DNA from 4 places in the Viridibacillus sp. KH_047 genome. Region 1 is predicted to be linked to each of the others. Evidence: riboswitches for the same ligand, from Rfam matches in the RefSeq annotation. Region 1 holds a riboswitch; each other region holds the start of a gene.
What was found. Region 1 has a riboswitch for S-adenosylmethionine ahead of AC3IS5_RS18935 (O-acetylhomoserine aminocarboxypropyltransferase/cysteine synthase family protein). Riboswitches for the same ligand answer to the same signal wherever they lie in the genome.
Positions count from the first base shown of each region.

Region 2: another riboswitch for S-adenosylmethionine. It lies ahead of metK (methionine adenosyltransferase); the one in region 1 lies ahead of AC3IS5_RS18935 (O-acetylhomoserine aminocarboxypropyltransferase/cysteine synthase family protein).
Region 3: another riboswitch for S-adenosylmethionine. It lies ahead of AC3IS5_RS02165 (bifunctional homocysteine S-methyltransferase/methylenetetrahydrofolate reductase); the one in region 1 lies ahead of AC3IS5_RS18935 (O-acetylhomoserine aminocarboxypropyltransferase/cysteine synthase family protein).
Region 4: another riboswitch for S-adenosylmethionine. It lies ahead of AC3IS5_RS02485 (5-methyltetrahydropteroyltriglutamate--homocysteine S-methyltransferase); the one in region 1 lies ahead of AC3IS5_RS18935 (O-acetylhomoserine aminocarboxypropyltransferase/cysteine synthase family protein).

Region 1 covers NZ_CM174479.1:3,873,064-3,876,627, reverse strand. Annotated here, with positions in the region: gene AC3IS5_RS18945 (hypothetical protein) at 1-79, shown strand, start outside; gene AC3IS5_RS18940 (NADPH-dependent oxidoreductase) at 242-973, opposite strand; SAM riboswitch class I at 1,173-1,286, shown strand; gene AC3IS5_RS18935 (O-acetylhomoserine aminocarboxypropyltransferase/cysteine synthase family protein) at 1,402-2,697, shown strand; gene AC3IS5_RS18930 (homoserine dehydrogenase) at 3,256-3,564, shown strand, end outside.
Region 2 covers NZ_CM174479.1:835,648-839,211, forward strand. Annotated here, with positions in the region: gene pckA (phosphoenolpyruvate carboxykinase (ATP)) at 1-1,424, opposite strand, end outside; SAM riboswitch class I at 1,627-1,745, shown strand; gene metK (methionine adenosyltransferase) at 2,007-3,203, shown strand; gene AC3IS5_RS04305 (gamma carbonic anhydrase) at 3,375-3,564, opposite strand, start outside.
Region 3 covers NZ_CM174479.1:411,724-415,287, reverse strand. Annotated here, with positions in the region: gene AC3IS5_RS02165 (bifunctional homocysteine S-methyltransferase/methylenetetrahydrofolate reductase) at 1-1,714, opposite strand, end outside; SAM riboswitch class I at 1,788-1,894, opposite strand; gene AC3IS5_RS02160 (hypothetical protein) at 2,001-2,129, opposite strand; gene AC3IS5_RS02155 (protoporphyrinogen oxidase) at 2,273-3,564, opposite strand, start outside.
Region 4 covers NZ_CM174479.1:492,069-495,632, forward strand. Annotated here, with positions in the region: gene AC3IS5_RS02470 (DJ-1/PfpI family protein) at 1-532, opposite strand, end outside; gene AC3IS5_RS02475 (S1 domain-containing RNA-binding protein) at 772-1,200, shown strand; gene AC3IS5_RS02480 (YkuS family protein) at 1,387-1,635, shown strand; SAM riboswitch class I at 1,863-1,963, shown strand; gene AC3IS5_RS02485 (5-methyltetrahydropteroyltriglutamate--homocysteine S-methyltransferase) at 2,071-3,192, shown strand; gene AC3IS5_RS02490 (L,D-transpeptidase family protein) at 3,259-3,564, opposite strand, start outside.

The DNA.
Region 1 (3,564 bases):
CGAAGTGAAATATATCAACTCAGGCGAAGTCTTCCTACCTGTAAAAGAGCTAGTAATTGAAGGTTTAGTAAAAGAATAAAAAACCAGCCTGTCACTAAATAGTGGCAGGTTTTTTTATGGGGTTATGAATAGTGATCTAACGAAGTGAAAGAGATGAGGCGTAGTAAAACAACTTATAATAGGTTGAACTCATAGAAAAAAGCTCTAAAACTAAGTATCCCTAATTTCAGAGCTTGCTTTATTACTTCCAAGTGAAGCCTTTTTGAGCCAAAAATTCTTTGATATGTGGTCGACGTTGTTCTATTAAGAAATCCGCCATTTGTTTTGTCCAGTTGGCCATTTTACGATTCGACCCACGGCTTGCATAGTAGGCTTCCATTGTTGCATCATACTCATCTAACAATGTGTCATATTGTTCTACATCATAAGTGTTTTCATGTAGTACAGCTTGAACTGGTAAACGAGGTTTTGTTTCATTACGTTTCGTAGGTACACCAATCGTCATAGCAAACAATGGGAATACATATTCAGGAAGTCCAAATAATTCATTAATTTCTTTTGGATTATTACGTGCTCCACCAATATAACAAATACCGTAACCTTGATCTTCAGCAGCAATAACGAAGTTTTGAGCGAAAAGTGCAACATCTGCTACACCCACAAGTACGTTCTCCGCAGAATCAGCAATAATTTCTACACCATTCTTCTGTCCCGCAACTTGCAGTCGTTTAAAATCTACACAAAATAAAAACGAAGCACCCGCTGTTCCGAATTGGAATTCATTATTCGAAAGTTCTCCAAGTTTTTTCTTCTTATTTTCATCTGTAACCCAAATGACGCTATAAGCTTGTACGAAATGCGAGCTCGCTGCCATTTGTGCTGTTTCAATTAAATCAATAACAACTTCTTTAGTAATAAGTTCGCCTGTATATTTACGCACAGAAGCGTGACTACGTAGTAATTCTCTTGCCATTATCCGAAACCCCTTTGCCAAATAATATATATTTATGTTCTATCTTTAGGCTAACATATTTTAAAGTCTACTTAAATTAAATTCATCGTTCTTAAAAGTGCATCTATTTAATTTAATGTTCAGAAAAAACAAATAAAAGTATTGACATTAGTTCGATATATCTTCTATACTTGTCAACAAGATGGAACTGAATCAAATACTCTTATCAAGAGCGGCGGAGGGATAGGCCCTGCGATGCCCAGCAACCGGTGAGCGACGAACTCACAATGGTGCTAATTCCTACAGATTTTTAATCGGATCTGACAGATAAGGGGAGGAAAAATTGCTCATGCAACCCTCTTCTTAGCGAAGGGGGTTTTTATTTTTCCATAAAATCCTCCTCACACCTCCGATTTGCCATCTCAAAAAACATTTAGGGGGAATGAATGATGACAAATTTACGTCCAGAAACTTTATTATTACACGGTGGCCAAGTGGCAGATCCAACAACAGGTGCACGTGCTGTACCAATTTATCGTACAACTGCTTACGCTTTTAATAGTACGGAGCATGCTCAAAAACTATTTGCACTTGAAGAACCCGGTAATATTTATTCTCGCATTATGAACCCAACAGTCGATGTATTCGAAAAACGAGTTGCTCTATTAGAAGGTGGAACAGCGGCGGTAGCATTATCTTCAGGAATGGCTGCTATTTCATTTTCAATTTTAAATATTGCGCGTGCAGGCGATCATGTCGTTGCTTCAGGTAGTTTATATGGCGGTACATATAATTTGTTAGCCAATACTTTACCACGCTATGGCATTACAGCTTCATTTGTAGATGAAAGAGATCCAGAAAATTTCCGTACAGCGATTCAAGAAAATACAAAAGCGATTTATGTGGAAACAATTGGTAATCCGAGTTTAACTGTAGTGGATATTGAAGCTTTGGCAAATATCGCACATGAAAATGAGATTCCATTAATTGTTGATAATACATTTCCATCACCATATGGTTCAAATCCAATAGAGTTCGGTGCTGATATTGTAGTGCACTCTGCAACAAAATGGATTGGTGGACACGGTACAGTAATCGGTGGTGTCGCTGTCGATGCTGGTAAATTTGATTGGACACAAGGGAAGTTCCCTGACTATACAGAACCAGATGCTTCTTACCATGGTATTCGTTACGGTGTTGATGCTGCTAGTGCTGCATTCGCAACTCGTTTGCGTGTCCAATTACTACGTGATTTTGGTCCAACATTAAGTCCCGACAATGCATTTCAATTAATTCAAGGTCTCGAAACATTGCATTTACGTGTACCACGACATAATGAGAATGCACAAAAAGTAGCTGAATACTTACGTAGTCATGAAAATGTTGAGTGGGTTAGCTTCAATGGCTTTGAAGAAAGTGCAACTCACGAAAATGCGAAAAAGTATTTAAAAAATGGTTTCGGATCAGTTTTAACATTCGGAATTAAAGGTGGTCGTGAAGCTGGTCGCCAGTTAATTGATAACATTGAGTTATTCTCGCATGTAGCAAATGTAGGTGATGCACGTTCGTTAATTATCCATCCTGCATCTACAACACACCAACAATTAAGTGCAGAAGAATTAGTTCAAGCGGGTGTATCTGAAGAACTTGTACGTTTATCAATTGGTTTAGAAGCAATTGAGGATATTATTGAAGCACTAGATAATGCTTTTGCAAAAGTAGCTGAAGCAGTCGTAGCAAAATAAGTATTTATATATTGAGAAAAGATCAAGACAAGGGATGACGAGGGACATTATGTCGTCCTTTTTTCTTTTTAAATCGTTATTTTTAAACTATAAACGTTATGTCGCAAAATTTAAAATACAGTTAAAGTATTGTTAGTATCGGTTTTTGTGACCTTCTAGAAAAAACAATTGTCCTCTCCGGAAAGATTTTTCTTGTAATCTGTTCATTTATAGTCTAAAATCATCAATAAGTAAAAAAATTGAAGCACATTATATTAGTAATTGATAAAATTGCTAAACGCTATTTGAAAAACTATTCGTAAGGGGATTACGGGAGAGATACGCTGTAAAGGGGTTCAATACAGTTGTACAGCAACATAATTAGTAATTAGCGATATGTCTATTTCTCTGAATTAAGTGGAAGTCAATATCATTTGGTATTGTGCTGAAACATAGACAGAATCGGAACTACAAAATGAGTTTTAAAATCTGACTTTGATGTCATCTATGCTAGATAGAGTTTGAAAACAATTTGGAGATTGAGTGTGAGATTGCAATATTATTTTTGGAGGCGATCATATGGCAGCAGTAAAGGTAGCAATTCTAGGATTTGGTACTGTAGGGCAAGGCATTTATCATATCATTAATGAAAAGCGTGAACAGTTTAAGGAAACATTAGGAGTAGATATTGAAATTGCTAAAATTTTAGTGCGTGATGTGACTAAACCACGTTCAAATGCACCTCAAGAGTTAATAACAGATAACTTTGAAGAAATTTTAGCTATTCCAGATTTACAAGTTGTATTTGAAGCAATAGTTGGGGAAGAACCCGCATTTAAATATTCAGCACGAGCAATCGAAAATGGTTGTAACGTAATTACAGCTAAC
Region 2 (3,564 bases), 1.2 Mb from region 1:
ACAGCTACAGGCATTTCTAAACCGAAGATAGCATCTTTTTCAGTAAAGACGTTATTTAGTTTACCGTCAATTGCAGCGCGAACCATTGTACGAGTGTAAGAAAGTTTCATACGGTTACCAACGCCGTACTCGCCACCAGTCCAACCAGTGTTTACTAAGAAAACGTTTACTTCGTGTTCGTCGATTTTGTTACCTAACATCTCAGCGTAAACTGTTGCTGGAAGTGGTAGGAATGGAGAACCGAAGCATGTTGAGAATACTGGTTCAGGTGAAGTAACACCACGTTCAGTACCTGCTAGTTTAGATGTGAAACCACTTAAGAAGTGATACATTGCTTGCTCTTTTGATAACTTGCTGATTGGAGGCAATACGCCAAATGCATCTGCAGTTAAGAAGATGATTGTTTTAGGATGGCCTGCAACAGATGGATCAACAATGTTTTCGATATTTTGGATTGGGTAAGCAACACGAGTATTTTCTGTTAGCGAAACATCATCGTAGTCAGGAATGCGTGTTTCTTCATCTACTACTACGTTTTCTAATACAGTACCAAAACTGATAGCATTGTAGATTTCAGGTTCTTTCTCTTTAGAAAGGTTGATAGTCTTAGCGTAGCAACCGCCTTCGATATTGAATACACCGTTGTCAGACCAACCATGTTCATCATCACCGATTAGTTTACGATCTGCATCTGCAGATAAAGTTGTTTTACCAGTTCCAGATAAACCGAAGAATAATGCTACATCGCCTGCTTCACCAACGTTTGCTGAACAGTGCATTGAAAGAATACCTTGTTGTGGTAATAAGTAATTCATGATACCGAAAATGGATTTTTTCATTTCTCCAGCATATTCAGTTCCGCCAATAAGGATGATACGTTTTTCAAGGGAAACGATAATGAAAGTTTCTGAATCAGTACCGTCTACTGCTGGGTCCGCTTTGAAAGTTGGAGCAGAAACGATTGTGAAGTCAGCTTCATGAGTTTCTAATTCCTCTTCAGTAGGACGAATGAATAATTGATGTGCAAATAGGTTATGCCAAGCGTATTCGTTCACTACACGAATAGCTAAACGAGATGATGGGTCTGCACCTGCAAAACCTTTAAATACAAATAATTCTTCTTTTTCTTTTAAGTAGTTTACTACTTTAGTGTATAATGAGTCGAAGATATCCGACGAAATTGGTCTGTTTACTTTACCCCAATCAATTTTGTCTTTTGAACTGTCTTCTTCAACCATATATTTATCTTTAGGAGAACGACCTGTATATTTTCCTGTGACTGCTCTTACTGCACCATCAACAGTTAGGATTGCCTCACCGCGTGAAGTAGCTTTTTCTGTTAATTGTGGTACTGAAAGTTGTTCAAGAATATTTTCACCTTTCAATAATTCCTTCAGTTCATTCGTAATTTCTACTGAATTCATCGTTTTACGTACCATCCTTTTTATATTATTCCTCTTAATAGAGGGGATTTATAATTCATTTCGGAAATTAGTATAACACATTTAGTTAATTAATCTATACTAATCACCATATAATTTTTTTGAAAGTTGTACTTTTTTTTAGAAATAAAAAAGAGGTTGACAACTTAGCTATAATGTTCTAATATGAGAAATTGAACGGATACTCTTATCCCGAGCTGGTGGAGGGTCAGGCCCTATGAAACCCGGCAACCTGCATTGTGATTTTATGTGATGCGCTGGTGCTCAATCTGATGCAAGGATTTAATCCTTGAACGATAAGAGTGAAAGGTGCTTATGAATTATTCCCTTCCACTCATTAGTAATAATGGGGGGAAGGGTTTTTTTATTTAAAATAGACCAATTCCTAAATTTTTGATAAGTATATGTAATTTATGCGGTTCTATTTATATAGTGGCACTTTCTAGAATCCTCGTGTTAAAGGCAGCAACGGCTTGGCGTTCAATCCTACTGGAAAGAACTAACATGGGTAATGAGTACCGTATCATTTCCGAGGCAATCTCGCAGATAATAGGAGGAAACCAAATGACAAACCGTCGACTGTTTACATCAGAGAGTGTAACAGAAGGACATCCAGATAAAATTTGTGATCAAATTTCGGATGCCATTTTAGATGAAATCGTTTCAAAAGACCCGAATGCACGTGTAGCATGTGAAACTACAGTAACAACTGGTCTTGTATTAGTAGCAGGAGAAATTACAACATCAACTTATGTTGATATTCCTAAAATCGTTCGTGAAACGGTAATGGAAATCGGCTATACACGTGGTAAATATGGCTTTGATGGCGAAAACGTAGCTGTTTTAACGGCAATCGGTGAGCAATCAGCTGATATCGCATTGGGCGTTGACCAAGCACTAGAAGCACGCGAAGGCTCAATGACAGATGAAGATATTGAAGCAATTGGTGCAGGTGACCAAGGTTTAATGTTCGGATACGCATGTAACGAGACACCTGAGTTAATGCCTTTACCTATTAGCTTGGCACATAAATTAGCACGACGTTTAACTGAAGTTCGTAAAACAAAAGAGTTAGATTATTTACGTCCAGATGGTAAAACACAAGTAACAATCGAGTATGATGAAAATAATCGTCCAGTTCGTGTGGATACAATTGTTATTTCAACTCAACATGATCCAGAAGTAACATTAGAGCAAATTAAAGAGGATTTACAAGCACGTGTAATTGCTCCAGTTGTACCTACTGAATTACTAGATGAAAAAACAAAATACTTCATCAACCCAACTGGTCGTTTTGTAATTGGTGGACCAAAAGGTGATGCAGGCTTAACAGGACGCAAAATTATCGTAGATACTTATGGTGGATATGCTCGTCATGGTGGCGGTGCTTTCTCTGGTAAGGATGCGACTAAGGTTGACCGTTCTGCAGCTTATGCAGCACGTTATGTTGCCAAAAATATCGTAGCAGCTGAACTTGCTGAGCGTTGTGAAGTACAATTAGCTTATGCAATTGGTGTTGCACAACCAGTTTCAATTGCAATCGATACTTTCGGTACTGGTAAAGTAAATGAAGCAGATTTAGTTGAATGGGTTCGTGAATTATTTGATTTACGCCCAGCTGGTATTATTAAAATGCTTGATCTACGTCGCCCAATCTATAAACAAACAGCTGCTTATGGTCACTTTGGCCGTACAGATTTGAATGTTCCTTGGGAAGCTACAGATAAAGCTGCCGTTTTAAAAGAAAAAGCGGGACTTTAATTCAATCTAAAAAATCTCAATAACATAAAATATCCCGAGTTACATGTTGATTATTTAAGTAATCATCGTAGCTCGGGATATTTTTTATTTTATATAGAAGAAACTCATAGTAAGAGAATAAAAAAACCTGAGAAATCGTTTGAAAAACGATACTCAGGCATCTTGATTGAATTATTTTTGAAGTGATTTATAATATTGTCCTTTTTCGTAATACTCGTTGACAATACGGTCCATATCTTTTTTATCTTCCTCTGTTAACTCTCTAATAACTTTTGCAGGGCGTCCAAATGCTAATGTGTTTGGAGGGATTTTCTTGCCTTGTGAAACGAGACTGCCGGCACCTATAAATGCACCTTCACCA
Region 3 (3,564 bases), 790 kb from region 1:
TTAATTCCTTAGCAATAGCTATACCTTCTGCTGTTGCAAGGTTTTTATCATCACCCGTTGCGCGCATTCTTTCAAGTACTTCATCAGAGAGCTTAATCCCCGGTACTTCATGATGTAAAAACTCTGAATTTCGAATACCAGTTAGTGGCATGACTCCTATGAAGATAGGGGTTTCTAAATGTTTCGTAGCTTCATATATCTCTATTATTTTTTCCTTCGTATATACAGGCTGTGTGATGAAATAATCTGCTCCACACTCAATTTTCTTTTCTAATCTTTTTACGGCTCTATCAAGCACTCGTACATTAGGATTAAATGCAGCTGCAATAGAGAAATTAGCCTTTTTACGTAAAGGTTTACCTGAGAATGATATTCCTTCATTCAACTGTTTGATTAATTGAAGTAATTCTAAACTTGAGACATCGTAAACGCTAGTTGCACCTGGGAAATCCCCCACTTTTGTAGGGTCTCCAGTGACCGCTAAAATTTCATTAATACCTAATGCATCTAGACCCATTAAATGCGATTGCAAGCCGATGAGATTGCGATCACGACAAGTAATATGAGCCAAGGAACGAATACTATTTTGCGTTTTCAAAATTGAGCCCATTGCCATGTTACTAATACGAGGGGATGCCAATGAATTATCAGCCATAGTGACAGCATCAATACCTGTTGCGTTGAGTATTTGTGCACCTTCTATAAAGGCAGTCGTATCAAGATGGCGAGGTGTATCAAGCTCTACAATTATTGTACGTTCTCTTTTCGCCTTTTCGTGAAGTGGCTCATGATGATCAGGAGTCGCTTCTTTAATCTCGATTGCTTTTTTCTTCTTTACAACTTTATATTCAATTGGGGGTAGGTCAGCAATACGTTTTTTCACAGCTTCTATATGCTTCGGTGTCGTACCACAACATCCACCAATTAAGCGAACACCTTGGTCACGTAGTAAAACACCAGCACGACCAAAATAATCAGCCTCTGATTCGTAAACAATTTTGCCATCTTCTAAATCTAGCAAACTAGCATTTGGATATGCAGATAGGAATGCTTTGGATGGTAATTCAACATCTTCAAACGCTTGGATTGTATGATGGGGGCCTAAACGACAGTTTACTCCGACAATATCTGCACCCAAAGCTTCTAATTGGTGCAGTGCATCATTTAACAATAAGCCATTTTGTAAAATACCTGGTTCATGCATCGATACTTGAGAGATGATTGGTACATCAGTTAATTTTCTCAAATGTTTCACTACAGATGAAAGTTCCTCAAAATCATAGTACGTCTCTAGTAATAAACCATCAGGATTACCAGCTAATAGATACCCCGCCTGCTCATCTAATGCAGCTATAATCTCATCTAGTGTCGCTTCACTTTTACGAATACCGCGAATACCACCAATTGTCCCTAAGACAAATTGGCCGCCTGGTGCTGCAGCACGTTTTGCAATGGCGATTGCCGATTCATTAAACTCCTTTACTGAGCTTTCTAAACCATAACGTTCTAATTTAATGGCATTCGCTGTATACGTATTAGTCTGAATAATGTCAGCGCCTGCTTTAATATATTGATGATGTATATTTTCAATCACTTCAGGCTTGGTAATGTTTAATTCCTCATAACAATAGTCAATTCCGTAAGAATATAATAAAGTGCCCATCGCACCGTCAGCTGTTAACACTTGTGTATGCAATTTTTCAAGTAATCCCATTAATATCCCTTCCTTTCTACATGAAAAAGCCTTCTCATGGATAAGAAGGCTTGACGATTACGCTATTCGCTCCTTCTTATCTTTTCGGACAATCTGTAAATCCGCTGGAGTTAGCACCTGACCAGATGGCTGGTTGCTGAAGCTTCAAAGGGCCAGTCCCTCAGCTTCTCTTGATAAGAAATATTTATTTAATTGTTTGAATAATTAAAAGAATCATAACCCTATAAAAGAATATCGTCAAGAGTATTTTTGTAATTGTAGCAAAACTCTGTATTATAAGTATATTTTAAATCGTTAATGCTATGTCTTGTTGCTCAATCGTTGCCTTCGACATATTCGAAATGAAATACCCCATGATTGGTTGATAGAAAATGAATACTAAACCAATTACTAACAAGAGGATGCCTAAAATCAAACTTCCCTTTTTTCGCCCTTCTTTTTACTCATTCATTTTAAAGTAACAATTCATTTAGCATTTTCAAGCAGTTTGACATACTGTTAAAATTTATCCTAAAAAAAAGAGCTAAAGAAATTGGTATCTCTTTAGCTCTTTTCTATCTACCTTGTTAATTTTGCTAGAATCGATTCTGCTGTTTCTTTCCCGTTCTTAATACACGGTCCAATACCTACACCGTAATAAGAACAACCTGCTAGTAATATATTGTCATATGAAGAAGCCATTTTAGTTGATAGGGCTTCTACTGTTTTTGCATGACCAAGATGATAAACAGGCATTAAATCATTCCATTTTGTCACATCTATAACAGTAGGCTCTGCTTTTATCTTCAAGCTTTTTGCAATATCATCTAATGCAATTTTAGTTAATTCTTCTTTACTTAAATGCTTCATATTCTCAAAATCCGGGTTTGAATTTTTATAAAATAAACGCACAAGCAATTTGCCATCTTTTGAAGTATGGCTCCACTTACGGCTTGTCCATGTACAAGCATTACATTTGACGTCACTGTTTTCAGACACAATAAAACCAGTACCGTCTGCAGGTAATTGACTGTCAGGAATGTCAAAGCCTAAATAAATCGTAATTAGTGAGGCGTTGCTAAATTCATTAAATTCCTCATCCAAATTTGGATCTTTTAATAGCTTTTTAGTTACATCATGTGGTGTTGTTAACACGATGAACTCAGCTTCAATTGCTTCGTGATTATGAAACGTCAGTTTATATTTGGCTCCGCTTTTTTCGATATGATTTGTTGAAACGCCTTTTAGTATTGTAATGTCTGTTAACTTCTCCTCAAAACGATTAAACAAAGAAGATAATCCATTTTTAAAGGATATGAATTTTTTATTTGCTGCTTTTTGAAATTCTTCTTTATGTGCGCCAAACCCTTTAATAATACTTCCGTACTGCTCTTTATAATCGAGTAAATACGGTAATGTTGAAGCCATTGTCAGCGTATCTAATTTCCCTGAATATACCCCTGATAATACTGGCGCTATTTGCTTTCCAACAAGTTCTTTTCCTAAAAAATACTCTAAGAAAGCACCGATTGAGCTATCTTTTGTAAAATGTTCATTAGGCAATTCTAAATCTTTTAACGCCTCTTTTTTTCCCTCTGCCGAAACTAATGTGCTACTTTCAAGGGACTCTATACTTGTAGGAATGCCAAAAACGCTGTCTGCTGGAATCGCGTGCAATGTATTATTTGTGTAAATATACGAAATTCCTGTACCATTATATACAAGGTCATCTTGTAACCCTAAGTCTTCTACTAAAGGCATAACACTTGAATGACGCGCAACAATCGAATCCGCACCCGTCTCCAAAATAAAGCCGTCATTTTCTACAGAGTGCATTTTACCGCCTAAGTAGTCATTCTTTTCTACCAATA
Region 4 (3,564 bases), 870 kb from region 1:
TGAATTCTCTCATAAATCCTGGTAGATCTGGCCATGCATGTCCGGAAATGAGGTTTCCTTGAACATGGAGAGGGTCTTCAATATAAGTTGCTCCTGCAGCTTCTACATCTGGTTTACATGCGATATAAGCCGTTAATTCCCGACCTTTTAAGTATTGAGAAACAGTTGTTAAAATGAGACTAGCGTGGCAAATTGCTGCAACTGGTTTATTTGCCTCAAAGAAATGAGCGACGATCTTTGGAACATTTTCATTTAATCGAATGTATTCAGGAGCTCTTCCTCCAGGTATAATCAATCCATCATACTCTTCAGGCTGTACATCCTCAAACGCCAAATGAGATTCAATAAGGTATCCTTTACTCTCAGTATAAGTATCCCAACCAATAAAATCATGAACGACCGTTTGTAAGTTTTTCTTCGATGGAGCAGCTATTTGCACATCATAGCCCTCTTCAAGACAACGAAAATACGGATAATAAATCTCCAAAGCTTCAACGGCATCTCCAGCTAACAATAATACTTTCTTTGACATTAGTCATTTCCTCCTCTCAAAAATGGACTTTCGCCTTCACTTATATATTCTGAGTATATTATTGATTCCCTCTATTGCGTGCAATTTATTTATTAATCTAATGGTGCCAGCCACCAATACTACTTAAGTTATTAGTATTAAATTGAATATATTGTTGATATTAAATAATATCACGGATGACTGGCATCAAAAAAAAAATTTGATATAATAAAGTATAGTATTTATTAGGAGGAAATGGATTGTCAGTAGAAATTGGTAGTAAGGTACAAGGTAAGGTTACAGGAATCACGAATTTTGGTGCGTTTGTTGAGTTACCGGATAAGGTGACAGGGCTTGTGCACATTAGTGAAGTTGCAGAAGCTTACGTAAAAGATATTAATGAACATCTTAAAGTTGGGGATCAAGTAGAAGTAAAGGTCCTAAGCGAAAAAGAAGGAAAAATTGCCCTATCTATTAAAAAAGCGATTGATAAACCTGTTGAAAGTACGTCTTCTTATACGAAGCGCCCATATCGTCAGAAGGATAATCGCCAACGAGGTAATTTCCAACCGAAGGAAACCTTTGAAGATAAGATGGCTAAATTCTTAAAATCAAGTGAAGATAACTTATCTACTCTAAAACGCAGCACCGAGTCTAAACGCGGTGGCAGAGGCGGAAGAAGAGGGTAATGATAGATAGCTGAAGAAACGCACATCTTTTAAGATGTGCGTTTTTTTTTATTTTATGGACCATTGTCATCGACACTACTTATACAAGATATCTTATTATGGGGTTTTGTCTTTGTTTTAGTTGAAATTGTATACATAAATATAAGTAGAAACGGACATCTTATCAACTAGGAGGTGAACCCTACTATGTCGATAATCGGTGTAGAGCAATCATTAACGAATGTATCAGAGGCTTTGCTTGCAAAGGGATATGAGATCGTTGAACTGAAACATGAATCAGATGCAACGGGTGTAGATTGTTGTGTCATTACAGGGTTGGACAATAATGCACTGGGCATTCACGATACGTCCATTCAAGGTTCAATCATTGAAGCGGCGGGCCTATCCGCAGATGAAGTCTGTCGGAAAGTAGAAGAAAAACTTAATCTACATTAATAAAACAATGCCAGGTCTAGGATAGAGACCTGGCATTGTTTTATTATGCGGTACCCTAAACTACTTAAATCAATAGAATTAAATAAAGTATATGACTAATTTCAAATCTACGTAATAATAAATATTTAACATGATAAAACTTGGATTGAACAGGTAAATAACACTAAATATTGACAATCTATGGATATACATGTAGATTGATAACAAGTAATTAAAAATATGTAATTTTCTTATTTAGAGAGATGGAGGGACTGGCCCTTTGATATCTCAGCAACAGACTTTTTTTGCACTGTGCTAATTCCAGAAGCGTAACGCTTGAAGATAAGAAGAGTAACAGCTATGAAGCCAATCTCTTCTTTTTTTTAGAAGGGGTTTTTTTATACCCCGAAAAGCTAAGTGAAAAACATAAATTTAACTTCAGAGGGGTTGTCCATTTTGACTAACACAATAACTAAAGCACCATTTCGAGCAGACCATGTAGGGAGCTTTCTTCGTCCACAAGTACTTAAAGATGCAAGAGCACAATATCAACAAGGTCAGATAACTAAAGAAGAATTACGATTAATTGAGGATATAGAAATTGCAAAGCTTGTTGAAAAACAAAAAGAAGTCGGTCTATCTGCTGTCACAGATGGTGAATTTAGAAGAAGATGGTGGCATTTAGACTTTATCAGTGCGATTGAGGGGATTCGTGTTTATGAAAAAGACCTTTCTGGTGCTTTTAATGGGGCGATGAAAAAAGCGGAGGCATACACGGTCGATTCGAAATTAAATTTCCCTAAAGACCATCCATTTTTACAAGACTTTAAGTATTTGAAAAGTATTGCCGGTGAGCATGTTGCGAAAATTACAATCCCAGGGCCTAATATGATTTTTTACTCAGGTGTAGTTGGAAGCGAACCGTATATAAGCAATCCTTCATATGCTTCACTCGATGATGTGGCTAAAGATATTATTAATGTATATCAAGATGCGATTCAAGCTTTTTATGAAGTAGGATGCCGCTATTTACAATTAGATGATACAAGCTGGGGAGCTTTGTTCAGTGATGTTTTTCGAGATAAGATAAAAGAACAGGGATTTGATCCAGATGAATTAGTGAAAAAGTTTGCTGATATTACTGTTGAAGCACTAGCAAATAAACCGGAAGATATGGCGGTTACGATTCATATTTGTCGCGGGAATTTTAAATCTTCTTGGTTATATCAAGGTGCATATGAGCCGATCGCAAAAGAGCTATTTTCACGTGTGAATGTGGATGCCTTTTTCTTAGAATTTGATAATGAACGATCAGGAGATTTTAAACCTTTGCGATTCATTAAAGATCAAAATGTCGTTTTGGGTTTGATTACTTCCAAGACTTCTGAACTCGAGGATGAAGATGAAATTAAAGGAAGAATCGAAGAAGCAACGAAATATGTGAATATCGATCAGCTTTGTTTAAGCCCACAATGTGGCTTTGCCTCTACTGAAGAAGGCAATCTATTAACGGAAGAACAGCAATGGGAAAAATTACGTCATGTTGTACGTATCGCTAAAGACGTTTGGGATAAATAGATTTTATAATAAGGACTAACTACAAAGTCAGCTATCAATGACTATTGCGGGTAGTCCTTTTTACTATTACGGATGTATAAAAACCGCAGTCCCAATCGGAATAATACTTGCTAATTCTTCTACATCTTCATTATGCATGCGAATACAACCATGAGATACGGCTTTACCAATTGAACTTGGATCATTTGTGCCGTGAATTCCATACGTATCTTTTGATAAGCTCATCCACATCGTTCCGAATGGGCCTCCAGGGTTAGGTGCTTTATTAATGATAATAAAATTCCCTACAGGTGTATTGGTTAACATTTTTCCAACCGCAATGGGATATTGCTTTTGTAAAACACCATCTTTATATAATCTAAGCCAACGATT